Regions from separate parts of the Janibacter endophyticus genome, predicted to be linked through region 3. Evidence: predicted binding sites of a transcription regulator. Region 3 holds the regulator's gene; each other region holds the start of a gene.
The links. The regulator HrcA, encoded in region 3, represses chaperone genes, less so after heat shock. The targets are predictions, from matches to a motif close to TTNGCACTCGNNNNNNNCGAGTGCNAA.

Region 1 (5,316 bases), 440 kb from region 3:
CGCGACCGATCTTCAGCGAACGGCGCAGCTGGTCGTCGTCGATCCGCATGCCGCGCTTCTTGATCGTCAGCCCGGTGATGCCGCGCTCGCGCAGCCACGCCCGGAGCGTCTTGACGTTGTAGGGCATCGCTTCGAGCACGCGATAGCCGCGGGCGAAGGGGAGCTCGATCGCCTGCTCGCTCGAGACGAGACCCAGCCCGGGCTCGGCCTCCGCGCCGTCGACCTCCGCGGTCACCGCGCCGACAAGACCCGCCCGCACGATCGCGCGGTCCGCTTCATAGAGGTGGGAGCCCAGCGCGCCCAGCGAGGACAGGGAGGGCGGGTCCTCGTCGGCCTGGGTCTGGTCGACCCGCACGCTCGGGGCGTCGTGCCGCATGACGAGGGCGGTGCGGCCCGCCGAGCGGACGAGCGGGCCCCACCACACGGCGCACTCGAGGAGCGTCCCGTCGTAGGAGACCCACTGGGCCTCGGTGCCGAGCGGGGGCACGTCGTGAGGGAGCGAGGGCGACATCTTCACGCCGGTCGCCGGGACGGCGGTGGCTATGGCGAGGACGGTCTGCCAGCCCGGCGAGATCTCGTCGAGCCGGAAGACCCGTCGGGTGCGTCCGCTGATGTCGGCCACGCCGGGCGTGCGGCGCGCCGGGTCGAGCCAGACCCCCACCCGGGAGCGAAGGGGGTCCGCCGGCGGCTCGAAGTCCTCGGCCCTCCCCGGGCGGGCCCGGCTGTCGGGCCAGGGGCGCAGGTTCGCGTCGGCGACGGCAGCGGTCACCGGGTCGACGTCCACGCCGTGCACGGTCACGCCGAGAGAGCTCATCGTCATGGCGTCGGCGCCGATGCCGCAGCCGAGGTCGTGGACGGTGGCCAGCGACGCCGCGGCGTAGCGCGACGCGTGGGCGGCGGCGACCTCGAGACGGGTGGCCTGCTCGAGCCCGTCGGGGGTGAAGAGCATGCCGTCGGCGAACTCGCCGAACTTGGCCCGTGCCCGGTGGCGCAGGCGCTGCTGGGTCAGCGCGGCGGCGACGAGCTCGGGGGGGTACCCCGCGCTGCGGAGGCGATCCTGGAGGGCGAGGACCTGGGACTCGTCGTACGGCGGCAGCGCGCTGAGCAGCTCGTGCCCCTCGGGCCCGGCGAGGGCCTTGACGGTCTGGATGTCCACGGAGGCCACCTTCTCACCCCTTCGTCCTGGAGGGGTCTCCCGGACCCGCTCCTGCCGGATCTGGCACTCAGGTTGACCGAGTGCTAACCGGCGGCCTAGATTTCTGCTTGGCACTCTCCACCGGTGAGTGCCAGGACCAGAGCAGCTCGACCCCCGCGACGGCGAACCGCCCTGATCCACGCAGACTGCCCAGAACATCCGTGAATCGAAGGAGCCAACGTGTCGGTTTCGCTCAAGCCGCTCGAGGACCGCATCATCGTCAAGTCGCTCGAGGCCGAGCAGACCACGGCCTCCGGCCTGGTCATCCCGGACACCGCCAAGGAGAAGCCCCAGGAGGGCGAGGTCGTCGCTGTCGGCCCCGGCCGCTTCAACGAGGACGGCGACGAGCGCGTCCCGATGGACATCTCCGTCGGCGACCGCGTCATCTACTCCAAGTACGGCGGCACCGAGGTCAAGCACGGCGGCGAGGAGTACCTCATCCTCTCCGCGCGTGACGTCCTCGCCATCGTCGGCTGACGATCCCCCCTTCGCGCATCGCCCCGGGTGCGGGCCCACCCGGGCTCCCCGGGGCGACGCCGTACCCACCTGCACACCTGTAGAGATCAAGGACACTCATGGCCAAGGAACTGGAGTTCAACGACTCCGCCCGTGACGCCCTCCAGCGCGGCGTCGACCAGCTCGCCAACGCCGTCAAGGTGACGCTCGGCCCCAAGGGTCGCAACGTCGTCATCAACAAGGCGTGGGGCGCCCCAACGATCACCAACGACGGCGTGACCATCGCCCGCGAGATCGAGCTCGAGGACCCGTACGAGAACCTCGGCGCCCAGCTCGCCAAGGAGGTCGCGACCAAGACCAACGACGTCGCCGGTGACGGCACGACGACCGCGACCGTCCTCGCCCAGGCCATGGTCAAGGAGGGCCTGCGCAACGTCGCCGCGGGCGCCGCCCCGTCCGGCCTCAAGCGCGGCATCGACAAGGCCGTGGAGGCCGTCTCCGCCCGCCTGCTCGAGGTCGCCCGTGAGGTCCAGGGCAAGGAGGAGATCGCCCAGGTTGCCTCGCTCTCCGCGCAGGACGAGACCATCGGCGGCACCATCGCCGAGGCCTTCGACAAGGTCGGCAAGGACGGCGTCATCACCGTCGAGGAGTCCTCGACCGCCGAGACCGTGCTCGACTTCACCGAGGGCATGCAGTTCGACAAGGGCTACATCAGCCCGTACTTCATCTCCGACGCCGAGCGCATGGAGGCCGTCCTCGAGGACGCCTACGTCCTCATCAACCAGGGCAAGATCTCCACGGTCGCCGACATCCTGCCGGTGCTCGAGAAGGTCGTGCAGTCGGGCAAGCCGCTGCTCATCATCGCCGAGGACATCGACGGTGAGGCGCTCTCGACGCTCGTCGTCAACAAGATCCGCGGCACCTTCAACGTCGTGGCCGTCAAGGCCCCGGGCTTCGGGGACCGCCGCAAGGCGATGCTCCAGGACATGGCGATCCTCACCGGTGGCCAGGTCATCGCCGAGGAGGTCGGGCTCAAGCTCGACCAGGCCGGTCTCGAGGACCTCGGCCAGGCCCGTCGTATCGTCATCACCAAGGACAGCACGACGATCATCGACGGCCAGGGCGAGAGCTCCGAGGTCGAGGGCCGGGTCGGGCAGATCAAGTCCGAGATCGAGCGGACCGACTCGGACTGGGACCGCGAGAAGCTCCAGGAGCGCCTCGCCAAGCTCGCCGGCGGCGTCTGCGTCATCAAGGTCGGCGCGCACACCGAGGTCGAGCTCAAGGAGAAGAAGCACCGCATCGAGGACGCGATCTCCGCGACCCGCGCGGCCATCGAGGAGGGCATCGTCGCCGGTGGCGGCTCGGCCCTCACCCACGCGGTCTCCGTCATCGACGACCTCTCGCTCGAGGGCGACGAGGCGACCGGTGCGCAGATCGTCAAGAAGGCCGCCGTCGAGCCGCTCCGCTGGATCGCCGAGAACGCCGGCATCCAGGGTTACGTCGCGGTCTCCAAGGTCCAAGAGCTCACCCCCGGCAACGGCCTCAACGCCGCCACCGGTGAGTACGGCGACCTCGTCGGCGCCGGCGTCATCGACCCGGTCAAGGTGACCCGCTCCGCGCTCGTCAACGCCGCGTCGATCGCGTCGATGGTCCTCACCACCGACACCCTCGTCGTGGAGAAGAAGGAGGACGAGGAGCCCGCCGCGGCGGGCCACGGTCACCACCACTGACCTCACCTCTGACACACCTCGAAGGGGGCGTCCCACCAACCGGTGGGGCGCCCCCTTCGTGGTCCGGGTGTACCCGAGTCGCGGTCCTGAGCTCGTCGGTATCGATATCTCGCGGCGACGACGTCAGGACAGCGATCTGTGCGCGCCCAGAGAGCCGCCCGCTACTCGCCGACGATGACCCGGACCTCGATGGTCTCGTCCATCTCGCGGAGCCGCTGCTCGACGCCGCCAGGCAGGGCGCCGTTGAGGTCGGTGACGGCGTAACCGAGCTCGCCCTTGGTCGAGAGGTGCTGGCTGTCGATGTTCGCGCCGCCCTCGGAGAGCAGGGTGTTTACCCGGGCGAGGACGCCGGGGACGTTGCGGTGCAGGTGCAGGATCCGGGTGTCGCCGGGGGACTTGCTGAGCGCCACGGCAGGGACGTTGACGGACATGGTCGTCGCGCCGGTCTGGGCGTACTCGCGGAGCTTGCCGGAGACGTACCGGCCGATGTCGTACTGGGCTTCCTCGGTCGACCCGCCGACGTGCGGGGTGAGGATGACGTTGGGCAGCCCCTGGAGGATCGAGACGAAGGGGTCGCCCGCGGACTTCGGCTCCTCGGGGAAGACGTCGACGGCGGCGCCCGCGATGTGGCCGCTCACGAGGTGATCGCGGAGCGACTCGAGGTCGACGACGAAGCCGCGGGAGAGGTTGAGGAAGAGGCTGCGCGGGCGCATCTGGGCGAACTGCTCGGCCCCGAAGACCCCGGCGTTGCCTGCTCGGCCGTCGACGTGGAGCGTGATCGTCTCGCAGGAGCGGAGGAGCTCGTCGAGCGACTCGCAGCGGCGGGCGTTGCCGAGCGGCAGCTTGTCCTCGACGTCGTAGTAGTAGACGTGCATGCCGAAGGCCTCGGCGATGACCGAGAGCTGGCTGCCGATGTTGCCGTACCCGACGATGCCGAGGGTCCGCCCGCGGACCTCGTGCGCCCCCTTCGCCGACTTGTCCCAGACGCCCGCGTGGAGCGCGGCGTTCTTGTCGGTGAGGTGACGGGCCATCGCGATGATCTCGGCCATGGCGAGCTCGACGACCGAGCGGGTGTTGGAGAAGGGCGCGTTGAAGACCACGGTGCCGGCCTGAGCAGCCGCGTTGAGGTCGATCTGGTTGGTGCCGATGCAGAAGGCGCCGATGGCCTTGAGCTCGGGCCGAGCCCGGAGCGCCTCGGCCGTCACGGTCGTCTTGGAGCGGATGCCGAGGAGGTCGACGCCCTCGAGGGCGTCGATCAGCTCGCTCTCGTCGAGCGCGCCGGAGCGGGTCTCGACCTCGAAGCCGGCCTGGGTCAGCGCCTCGGCGGCGCACGCATGGATGTTCTCGAGCAGCAGGGCCTTCACGCTCTGAGCCTAGGTCCCCGCTCGGGATCGCCGTCGAGGTGTACACCTGGCGGACACCGGCGTCCATGGCGCACTAGGGTTGCCGCCATGAAGCTCCTGGGTGTCATCGGTGGCATGGGCTGGTCGGCGACGGCCGAGTACTACCGGCTCCTCAACGACGGGGTGGAGTCGCGCCTGGGCGGCCTGCACTCCGCGCGGGTCCTGCTGCACAGCGTCGACTTCGAGCCGGTGACGGCGGCGGAGAACGCTGGGGACTGGGCATCGATGGCCGAGCAGCTCACCGCGGCGGCCCGCTCGCTCGAGGCCGGCGGCGCCGACTGCTTCATCATCGCCGCCAACACGATGCACGCCGTCGCCGACGAGGTCGCCGCAAGCGTCGACATCCCCTTCCTGCACATCGCCAAGGTCGCCGCCGAGCACGTCGAGCAGGCGCGCCAGCGGACCGTGGGCCTGCTCGCGACGGCGACGACGATGAACGCCGACTTCTACACCGGCCCGCTGCGCGAGCGCGGTCTCGAGGTCATCCTCCCCACCGAGGAGGAGCGCCCGGAGATCGACGCGATGATCTACG
Region 2 (5,316 bases), 1.5 Mb from region 3:
TGTTCCAGTCGTCGCGGATGTCGTGGTCGTCGAAGATCATCGAGCTCGGCAGGGTCGAGAGCAGCCAACGGTTGGCCGGCTCGCTCCAGGCCAGCGCGTAGAGGTGGGCGTACTCGGTGAAGTCCTTGAGCTCCTCCCCCGGCGGCTCGTCGAGGCTGCGTCGGGTGCCGATGAACTCGCGCATCTCCTCCGAGGTCTCGTCGGCGTAGACCTGGTCACCGAGGAAGGCGATGGCGTCCGGCCACTCGACCTCCCCGTCGGCCAGCGCCATCGCGTAGGTGCGCAACGCGTCGACCCCGTGGCTGCCGTGGTGCTCCGCGTCGTGGGGGACGCTCGTGCGGCACGAGCCGAAGGCCAGACGCGTCGGTCGGTCCTTGACGAGCGTGGTGATCCGGGGCGCGGGGTACTCGCACTCGGCGGGCGGCCACACCTGGGCGCCGTCGATCTCGACGATGTACTCGTAGCTCTCGCCCGCGGTCAGCCCGTCGACGAGGACGAGCGCGAAGTGGAAGCCCTCGACGACGAAGGTCCGGGCGCTCCACGACCGCTCACCGGACCGCACGGTGACGGTCGCGGTGCCGCCCGTCTGCACCCACACGCTCGCGGTCGTCTCGCCGACGTGGCGGAGCAGGGGGCCGAGGACGAGGGGGTCGGTCACTGCCTCATCCTCCCACCTGTACCTGGCCGTTCAACGACGAAGGAGTGGCCCTCCCGTGCGGGAGGACCACCCCTTCGTCAGTGGCTGGGAAGCCTGGGCTCAGAAGCCCATGCCACCCATCTCGTCGCCACCCGGCATGGCCGGAGCGGCCTTCTCGGGCTTGTCGGCGATGACGGCCTCGGTGGTGAGGAAGAGCGCCGCGATGGAGGCGGCGTTCTGCAGCGCGCTGCGGGTCACCTTGGCGGGGTCGATGATGCCGGCGGCGATCATGTCGACGTACTCGCCGGTGGCCGCGTTGAGGCCCTCGCCCGCGGGGAGGTTCGCGACCTTCTCCGAGACGACGCCACCCTCGAGACCGGCGTTGACGGCGATCTGCTTGAGCGGGGCCTCGGCCGCGACGCGGACGATGTTGGCGCCGGTGGCCTCGTCACCCTCGAGCGAGAGGCTCTCGAAGGCGGCCTTGGTCGCCTGGAGCAGCGCGACGCCACCACCGGCGACGATGCCCTCCTCGACGGCGGCCTTGGCGTTGCGGACGGCGTCCTCGATGCGGTGCTTGCGCTCCTTGAGCTCGACCTCGGTGGCCGCGCCCGCCTTGATGACGGCGACGCCGCCGGCGAGCTTGGCGAGGCGCTCCTGGAGCTTCTCGCGGTCGTAGTCCGAGTCGCTGTTCTGGATCTCGGTCTTGATCTGGCTCACGCGACCGGCGATCTGGTCCTCGGCGCCGGCACCCTCGACGATCGTCGTCTCGTCCTTGGTGACGACGACCTTGCGGGCGCGGCCGAGCAGGTCGAGCTCCGCGGTGTCGAGCTTGAGGCCGACCTCCTCGGAGATGACCTGGCCACCGGTGAGGATGGCGATGTCGGCGAGCATGGCCTTGCGGCGGTCACCGAAGCCGGGCGCCTTGACGGCGACAGCCTTGAAGGTGCCACGGATCTTGTTGACGACGAGCGTGGACAGGGCCTCGCCCTCGACGTCCTCGGCGATGATGAGGAGCGGCTTGCCGGACTGCATGACCTTCTCGAGGAGGGGCAGCAGGTCCTTGATCGAGCCGATCTTGGAGTTCGCGATGAGGATGTAGGGGTCCTCGAGGACGGCCTCCATGCGCTCCGTGTCGGTGACGAAGTAGCCGGAGATGTAGCCCTTGTCGAAGCGCATGCCCTCGGTGAGCTCGAGCTCGAGCCCGAAGGTGTTGCTCTCCTCGACGGTGATGACGCCTTCCTTGCCGACCTTGTCCATGGCCTCGGCGATCTTGGCGCCGATCTCGGGGTCAGCGGCGGAGATCGAGGCGGTGGCCGCGATCTGCTCCTTGGTCTCGATCTCCTTCGCCATGGCGAGGAGCTGGTCGGAGACTGCGGCGGTGGCCTTCTCGATGCCGCGCTTGAGCGCCATCGGGTTGGCGCCGGCGGCGACGTTGCGCAGGCCCTCGCGGACGAGCGCCTGGGCGAGGACGGTGGCCGTCGTCGTGCCGTCACCGGCGACGTCGTCGGTCTTCTTCGCGACCTCCTTGACGAGCTCGGCCCCGATCTTCTCGTAGGGGTCGTCGAGCTCGATCTCCTTGGCGATCGAGACACCGTCGTTGGTGATCGTGGGGGCGCCCCACTTCTTCTCCAGGACGACGTTGCGGCCCTTGGGGCCGAGGGTGACCTTGACGGCGTCGGCGAGGATGTTCATACCCCGCTCGAGACCGCGTCGGGCCTCTTCGTCAAAGGCGATGAGCTTTGCCATTCGGGTGGTCCTCCACACGATAGGTAGGTGGTAGACCGGGCGGCGCCCGCGACGGACGACCCCCAGGCGCGCGGCTCACGTCACCGCGACGTCGAGGATCTCACCGGACCGGTCAGTTCTGTCACTCTCACGGGGAGAGTGCTAACGCCATTATTGGCACTCTCGGGGTGAGAGTGCAAACAGTTGCCCTTGTCCTCGGGTGCCGGGGACAGGGGCGAAGGGGGAAGTCGCAGCTCAGGCGTCGAAGCCGAGGCGGCGCGCGCTGCGGCTGCGCTGGCGTGACTGGCGCATGCGGCGGAGCCGCTTGACGAGCATCGGGTCCTCCGCGAGCGCGGCCGGGTTGTTGATGAGCCCGTTGAGCACCTGGTAGTAGCGCGTGGAGCTCATGTCGAAGAGCTCCTTGATCATCTGCTCCTTGGCGCCCTGGTAGGTCCACCACTGGCGCTCGAAGGCGAGGATCTCCCGGTCGCGGTCGCTCAGCGGGGCGGCGGTGCTGCTCTGCTGCTGCGTGGCGGTCTTCACGTTGAGGTCCTCCGTGACGGGGCGATGACGTCGTGCGCGGCTCACTGTACCCAGCGAATGACACGCCTGTCATTCCCTTCGGCGTGGCGGCTGGACAGCACCCCCTGGACCTCACTCACCCGTCACACAGGCACCACCGGCCCCACCCCCTGTCACCACGACCGGGTCGTGGTGAACCGTGCCGGTCGTCGTGGTCAGGCCATGGTGTCGAGGATGGCGTCGATGTCGGCCTCGGTCGTCTCAGGGTTGACGATGGCGAAGCGGGCCAGGGTCTCGCCGTCGTGCGTCGTCGGGACGACGAAGGCGAACTCGTCCTCGAGCATCCGGTCCGACCACGCCTGGTAGTCCCCCGGCCCCCAGCCGAGCCGGCGGAAGACGACGACGGAGAGGTCCCGGTGGCGGACGAGCTCGAGGTCGGGGCGCCGCTCGACCTCGGACTCGGCGTGACGGGCGACCTCGAGGGTGCGCTCGATCGCCCGCGTGTACGCGGCCGTCCCGTGCGTCGCGAGGCTGAACCACAGCGGCAGCCCACGGGCCCGGCGGGTCAGCCCGACGGAGTAGTCCGTCGGGTTCCACTGGGCCGCCTCGGTGAGCACGTCGAGGTAGCCGGCCCGCTGGGTGTGGGCGGCCCGGGCGAGCGCCGGCTCGCGGTAGATCAGCGCGCAGCAGTCGAAGGGGGCGAAGAGCCACTTGTGCGGGTCGACGATGAAGGAGTCCGCCCGCTCGACCCCGTCGAAGAGGGACCGAACGCTCGGCGCCGCGAGCGCCGCCCCGCCGTACGCCCCGTCGACGTGGAACCAGATGCCGTGCTCGGCGCAGACCTCGGCGACACCGGCGAGGTCGTCCACGACACCGAAGTTCGTCGTCCCGGCCGTCGCGACGACGGCGAAGAAGGTCTCGGGGCCCTCGCGCTCGAGGACCTCGCGCAGCGCGGGTCCGGTGAGGCGCAGGTGCTCGTCCGGCTCGACGGTCACGAGCTCGGCGTCCATGACGTCGCAGGCCGACTGGATCGAGCTGTGCGCCCCGGCGGTGGCTACCACCCGCCACGGACGAAGGGGGCGGCCCTCCCCCTTCGCCTCCTCGACGGCCCGCGCGCGGGCGGCGTGCCGCGCCGCGACGAGGGCGGAGAGGTTGCCGATCGTCCCGCCCGGGACGAAGACCCCGCCGGCCTGCTCGGGCAGCCCCGCGAGATCGGCGATCCAGCGCAGCGCCTGGTTCTCGGCGAAGACCGCGCCCGAGCCCTCGAGCCAGGAGCCGGCGTACATCGAGGACGCTCCGACGACGAGGTCGAACATCGCCGCGGCGTCGCTCGGCGCGCACGGGATGAAGGAGAGGTAGCGGGGGTGGTCCACCGAGAGGCAGGCCGGCGCCAGGACCTCGGCGAAGAGGTCCATCGCCCGGGCACCGCCGATGCCCTCGGTGGTGATGGTCTGGCCCGCCCGGTCGAGCAGCTCGGCCTCGGACAGGACGTAGTCCAGCGGCACCGGGTGCAGGGTGAGCCGCTCCTCGGCGTAGTCGAGCACCATCCGGCCGAGCTCGTCGACCGCCTTGTCGTTTCCGAACATGGTCGGCAGCGTAGGTGCCGACCCCGGTCCGCGTCGCCTCAGCCGGAGAGGGCCCGGCCGGCGAGCTCGAGGCGCTCGGGGACCAGGGTGAACCAGGCGGTCTGCCCACGCCGCTCGCGGACGAGCATCCCGGCGTCGACGAGGACCTTGAGGTGATGGCTCACCGTCGGCTGGGCGAGGGCGAGCGGTTCCTGGAGGTCGCCCGCCGAGACCTCGCCGCCCGGCGCGCACCGGGCGATGCTGAGGATCTGCAGCCGCACCGGGTCGGCCACCGCCTTGAGCAGCCGGGAGACGAGCTCGGCGTCCTCCCGGGCCAGCGGGGCACTGCCCGGGGTCGCACAGCACCGCTCGACGGCGGTCGCGAGGAGCGTGCGGCCCTCAGGTGCGATGAGATCGGACATGGCCCCATATTGACACACATCGATATTTGCTGCGAGAGTCCATATCGACAAGCATCGATATAGGAGAGTTCCGCATGAGCCGGGTCCAGATCGCCCTCGACGTCACCGACCTCGAGTCCTCCGTCACCTTCTACTCGACCCTCTTCGGGATCGAGCCGCACAAGCGACGCCCGGGGTACGCGAACTTCGTCGTGGAGAACCCGCCGGTCAAGCTCGTCCTGATCGAGACCGACGAGGCCACCCGGGGCACCGGCCCGAAGGGCGCGCTCAACCACCTCGGCATCGAGGTCGAGGACGGCAGCGAGGTGGGCGCCGCGCGCGAGCGTCTCTCCGGTGCCGGGCTGGCGACCTTCGACGAGGACGACACGACCTGCTGCTACGCGCTCCAGGACAAGGTCTGGGTCTCGGACCCGGCGGGTGCCCCGTGGGAGGTCTACGTCGTCAA
Region 3 (5,316 bases):
AGCGGTCCGCCTCCCACGGGATCACCTCGTCGACCCCGAGCTCGGTGGCCGCCTCGACGGCGGCCTCGTCGCGACCGCCCTTGGCGAGGGCCTGGACGAGGACGAGGCGAAGGGAGGGCGCCGGCTCGTCGCGTCGGGTCTCGACCCGCACGACGAGGGCGGTCGGGTCGGCCGACTCGACCGTCCCGACGGCCCCTGCCCCGTCGCCGTCGGCGACGATGACGCTCTCCCCCACCGCGATCCGGCGCACGGTGACCGCGTGCCGTGCCTCCACCCCTTCCACGACCACGGTCGCGCCCGGGGCGACGCCCTCAAGACTCCCCGGGGAGACGTGGAAGAGGGGTGCGGTCACCGTCAGCGGCCCTTGAAGGCGTGGCGGAGCTTGCCCATGAACCCGGAGTCGACGTCGGCGAGCTGGCCGCTCGGGTCGGTCTCGTCACGGACCTCGGCGAGGCGGCGCAGGAGCTCCTCCTGCTCGGCGTCGAGGCGGGTGGGGGTGCGGACGTCGGCGTGGATGATCAGCCGGCCGCGGCCGCCGCCGCGCAGGTGCGTGACGCCGAGGTCGTCGAGGACGACGGTGTCGCCGGGCTGCGTGCCGCGCTTGATCTCGATCTGCTGCGGGCCGTCGAAGGTCTCGAAGGTCAGCGTCGTCCCGAGGGCCGCCGCGGTCATCGGCAGCCGCACCGACGCGTGCAGGTCGTCGCCCTCGCGGGTGAAGGTCGGGTGCGGCGCGACCCGGAGCTCGACGAAGAGGTCGCCGGACGGGCCTCCGCCGAAGCCGACCTCACCCTCGCCGGCGAGGTGGATGCGGGTGCCGGTGTCGATCCCCGCGGGGATGCGGACGTTCATCGTGCGCCGGGAGCGGACGCGCCCCTGGCCGGAGCACTCGAAGCAGGGGTTGGGGATGACCTCGCCGAAGCCCTGGCAGGCCGCGCACGGACGCGACGTCATGACCTGGCCGAGGAAGCTGCGCTGGACCATCTGGACCTCGCCGCGACCACCGCAGGCGTCGCAGGTGCGACGGCCCGAGCCGGGCTGCGCACCGTCGCCAGAGCAGGTGCCGCACCGCTCGGCGGTGTCGATGGTCAGCTCCTGGGTCCCGCCGAAGACCGCCTGCTCGAGGTCGACCTGGAGGGCGACGAGCCCGTCCTGGCCGCGCGCCTGACGGGGGCGCGGACCGCGGCCGCCGCCGGCGGCCTGGCCGAAGAACTGCTCCATGATGTCGCTGAAGGAGAAGCCGGCGCCGAAGCCCTCGTGCGCGCCACCGTAGGGGTCGGCGCCCCTGTCGTACTGGCGCCGCTTGGCCTCGTCGCCGAGGACGTCGTAGGCCTGGCTGACGCGCTTGAACTCCTCCTCGGCCTCCGGACCGGGGTTGACGTCCGGGTGGAGCTTGCGGGCCATCTTGCGATAGGCCTTCTTGATCTCCTCCGGGGTCGCGGAGCGGTCGACACCCAGGTCGGCGTAGTAGTCGTTCACGTGCGGTGAGGTCCTCTGCAGATGGGGTTCGGGGGCGAAGGGGTTGTGCCGGGGCCGTGGGTCAGCCGGCGATGATCCGGGAGAGGTAGGTCGCGACGGCCCGGACCTGGCTGATCGTCGCGGGGTAGTTCATCCGGGTCGGCCCAAGGACGCCGACGTGGCCGACGAGCTCGTCGCCCACGCCGTAGCCGGTGGAGACGACCGACGTGCTCTGGAGGCCGGTGACGGGGTTCTCGCTGCCGATGCGGACCGCGACCTCGCCGGTCTGCTCGGCCTCGGCGCCGAGGAGGCGCAGGAGGACGACGTGCTGCTCGAGCGCGTCGAGGACGGGCTCGAGGGTGAGCGGGAAGTCCGAGGGGGTGCGGGCGAGGTTGGCGGTGCCGGCGAGGGTCACGCGGGTCTCGCTCTCCTCGCGGGCGGCCTCCTCGAGTGCTGCGAGGACGCCGGCGGTCAGGCTCGAGCTCGTGCGCTGGTCGTCGTCGAGGGTGCGCAGCGCGGTGACCGCCTCGGCGAGGCGGCGCTCGGTGGCGGCGGCGTTGATGTGGGTGCGCGCGGCGGCGAGCTCTTCGGCACCGGCCGTGGTCGTGTAGTCGGTGTCGGTCGCGATGACGCGCTGCTCGACCCGGCCGGTGCCCATGATGGCGATGACCATGAGGCGCGTGGCGCTCATCGGCACGAGCTCGACGTGGCGCACGGTGCTGCGGGTCAGCGAGGGGTACTGGACGACGGCGACCTGTCGGGTGAGCGTCGCGAGCAGCCGGACGGTGCGGTCGAGGACCTCGTCGAGCTCGTCGGCGCCGTCGAGGAACTGCGCGATCGCGGCCCGCTCGGCGCGCGACATCGGCTTGAGCGTCGAGAGCTGGTCGACGAAGGCGCGGTAGCCGGCGTCGGTAGGGATGCGGCCGGCGCTCGTGTGCGGGGCGGCGATGAGGCCGGCGTCCTCGAGGGCGGCCATGTCGTTGCGGACGGTGGCGGCGCTCACGCCGAGCTGGTGGCGTTCGAGGAGGGCGCGGGAGCCGACCGGCTCGCTCGTGTGGACGTAGTCCTCGACGATGGCGGAGAGGACGGCCATCCGTCTCTCAGAGCTCAGTGCGCTCATGGGGCTCCTCGTGCTCCCTTCGTCATCTCGGCTGGGCCTGCCTGGCACTCTCGACACCTGAGTGCCAAGTCTACGGACCTCCCGGCCATTCCCCAATCCGCCGGGTAGCGTGCCGCGACGTGACGCCCCCGACCTCCCGGCCCCCGACCGACCGCTACGGCTCTGACGTGCTCTCCGGCGACTGGCGCTCCGCGGGGCGCCCGCGCAGCCGCGAGGTCGAGGCGACCCCCGACCTCGTCGTCGAGGACTTCGAGACGGGGTGGGTCGGCGCGGTCGTCCGCGTCGAGAAGGCGGGCGGCATGCACGTCGTCCACCTCGAGGACCGGCGCGGCAAGGTCAAGGCCTTCCCGCTCGGGCCGGGCTTCCTCATCGACGGCGCCCCGGTCGTGCTCACTCCCCCGAAGGCTGCCGGACGGGCCGCGCTCGCCGCGGCCCAGCAGGCCGCCGCCCGGACCGCGTCCGGCTCGGTCGCCGTCCACGACGGGGCGGCGCGGGTCGCCATCGGGTCGCGGATCTTCGTCGAGGGCCGCCACGACGCCGAGCTCGTCGAGAAGGTGTGGGGTCACGACCTGCGGGTCGAGGGCGTCGTCGTCGAGATGCTCGACGGTGTCGACGACCTCGAGGCCGCGATCCGCGACTTCGCCCCCGAACCGGGGCGCCGGATGGGTGTCCTCGTCGACCACCTCGTCCCCGGCTCGAAGGAGTCCCGGATCGTCGCGAAGGCCGCCGGCCTGACCCCCTTCGCCCCCCACGTCCTGATCGTCGGGCACCCCTTCGTCGACGTCTGGCAGTCGGTGCGCCCCCAGCGGCTCGGGATGGACGCGTGGCCCACGGTGCCGCGCTCGGTCGAGTGGAAGCGCGGGATCTGCGCCCACCTCGGCTGGCCGCACGACACCCAGGCCGACATCGCCCGGGCGTGGAAGCAGATCCTCGGGACCGTGCGGACCTACGCCGACCTCGAGCCCGCCCTCCTCGGCCGGGTCGAGGAGCTCATCGACTTCGTCACCGCCGCCACCCCCTGAGATCCGAATTTCCCCGGGCTTCTGTCAAAGGCTCAGGAATGTTCGCGGGCGGATTGTTCGGAGCCCAAGCCGACGCCGACCCACTCATCGGGAGACAGGACGGCCACTTCGCCCCGCCCAGACCAGGACGAAGGGGACGACGCCGGGGCACCCCGGCAGGCACCTCAGAATCCGCCCATGGAACTGACGATCCGCCCGCGAATGTTCGCGGGCGGATGTCAGAAACCTGGGGAAATTTGGATCTGGGGTCAGTCCTTGGGGCCGCCGGCGACGTAGATGACCTGGCCGGAGACGAAGCCGGCCTCCTCGGAGCACAGGAACGCGGCGGTCGCGGCGATGTCCTCGGGCTGGCCGACACGCTGGACCGGGATCTGCTCGGCCGAGTACTTGATGAAGTCGTCGAACGGGACGCCGAGCCGCTCGGCCGTTGACGCCGTCATCTCCGTCTGGATGAAGCCCGGCGCGATCGCGTTGGCGGTGACGCCGAACTTGCCGAGCTCGATCGCGAGGGTCTTCGTCAAGCCCTGCATGCCGGCCTTGGCGGCCGAGTAGTTCGCCTGGCCTCGGTTGCCGAGCGCCGAGGTCGAGGAGAGGTTGACGATGCGGCCGTACTTCTCCTGCGTCATGAACGCCTGGCACGCCTTGGTCATGAGGAAGGCGCCGCGCAGGTGCACGCCCATGACGGCGTCCCAGTCGTCGGTCGTCATCTTGAAGAGCATGTTGTCGCGGATGATCCCCGCGTTGTTCACGAGGATCGTCGGGGCCCCGAGCTCGGCGGCGATCCGCTCGAAGGCGGCGGCGACCTGCTCCTCGTCGGAGACGTCAGCGCCGACGGCGATGGCCTGCCCGCCGGCGGCGGTGATCTCGTCGACGGTGCCCTGGCAGGCGGCCTCGTCGAGGTCGACGACGGCGACCTTGTGGCCGTCGTGGGCGAATCGGAGGGCGATGGCCTTGCCGATGCCGCGGGCGGCTCCGGTGACGACGGCGGTGCGCTGGGTGCTCATGCGTTCTCCTGCGGGTACGTGGTGGTGGGCCTTCGCCCTATGCATAGCAGCCCGAGGGCGAAGGGGGCGCGTCGGGACCGCGGAGCGACGCACGTCACGGGTCGCTCAGCCCCGCCGGCGGAACCGGTTGACCGTCTTGCCGCGGAGGTTGGCGCTGAGGACCGGCTGGGTCGGGAGCACCCAGCCCTGCTTGTGGGCGAGCAGGCAGACGCCGGCACCGACGAGGGTGCCCACAGGAGCGGCGAAGGGGCCCAGGCCCACCTCGCGCAGGAGGTAGTAGGCGATCGCACCGATGAGCGCGGCGGTCGCGTAGAGCTCGGACTGGCGGAAGATCTTCGGCACCTGGCCGAGCATCACGTCGCGGACCGCGCCGCCACCGACCGCGGTGAGGACGCCGAGGAGGATCGAGGGCAGCGGGGCGAGGCCGGCCTGGAGCGACTTCTGCGTGCCGACGACCGCCCACGTGCCGAGCGCGAGCGCGTCGACGTACGGGAAGACCTGCCGCCACCGCCGCCCCTCGAAACGCACGAGGAAGGCGAGCGCGGAGGCCCCGAGCGCGCACACGAGATAGGCGGGGTCGGTGAGCGCGACCGGCGTCGTGTCGAGCAGCACGTCCCGGATCGCACCACCCCCGAGCGCGGAGATGATCGAGAGGATCGCGAAGCCGACCGGGTCAAGGTTGAACTGGCGGGCCACCGCCGCCCCGAGCAGCGCG

Region 1: groES (co-chaperone GroES) is a predicted target of HrcA. The motif match lies at 1,217-1,243, and genes of this name have one in related genera.
Region 2: groL (chaperonin GroEL) is a predicted target of HrcA. The motif match lies at 2,502-2,528, and genes of this name have one in related genera.

Annotation. Positions count from the first base shown of each region.
Region 1 covers NZ_JAFEJG010000004.1:2,730,615-2,735,930, reverse strand. The annotation lists gene JNO54_RS13085 (class I SAM-dependent methyltransferase) at 1-1,156, opposite strand, end outside; gene groES (co-chaperone GroES) at 1,376-1,672, shown strand; gene groL (chaperonin GroEL) at 1,771-3,381, shown strand; gene serA (phosphoglycerate dehydrogenase) at 3,543-4,745, opposite strand; gene JNO54_RS13065 (aspartate/glutamate racemase family protein) at 4,833-5,316, shown strand, end outside.
Region 2 covers NZ_JAFEJG010000004.1:840,711-846,026, reverse strand. The annotation lists gene JNO54_RS04120 (alkaline phosphatase D family protein) at 1-658, opposite strand, end outside; gene groL (chaperonin GroEL) at 758-2,383, opposite strand; gene JNO54_RS04110 (DUF3263 domain-containing protein) at 2,618-2,905, opposite strand; gene JNO54_RS04105 (pyridoxal phosphate-dependent decarboxylase family protein) at 3,100-4,470, opposite strand; gene JNO54_RS04100 (ArsR/SmtB family transcription factor) at 4,509-4,871, opposite strand; gene JNO54_RS04095 (ArsI/CadI family heavy metal resistance metalloenzyme) at 4,946-5,316, shown strand, end outside.
Region 3 covers NZ_JAFEJG010000004.1:2,293,189-2,298,504, forward strand. The annotation lists gene JNO54_RS11030 (16S rRNA (uracil(1498)-N(3))-methyltransferase) at 1-352, opposite strand, end outside; gene dnaJ (molecular chaperone DnaJ) at 355-1,476, opposite strand; gene hrcA (heat-inducible transcriptional repressor HrcA) at 1,538-2,566, opposite strand; gene JNO54_RS11045 (DUF3097 domain-containing protein) at 2,695-3,597, shown strand; gene fabG (3-oxoacyl-ACP reductase FabG) at 3,846-4,601, opposite strand; gene JNO54_RS11055 (trimeric intracellular cation channel family protein) at 4,707-5,316, opposite strand, start outside.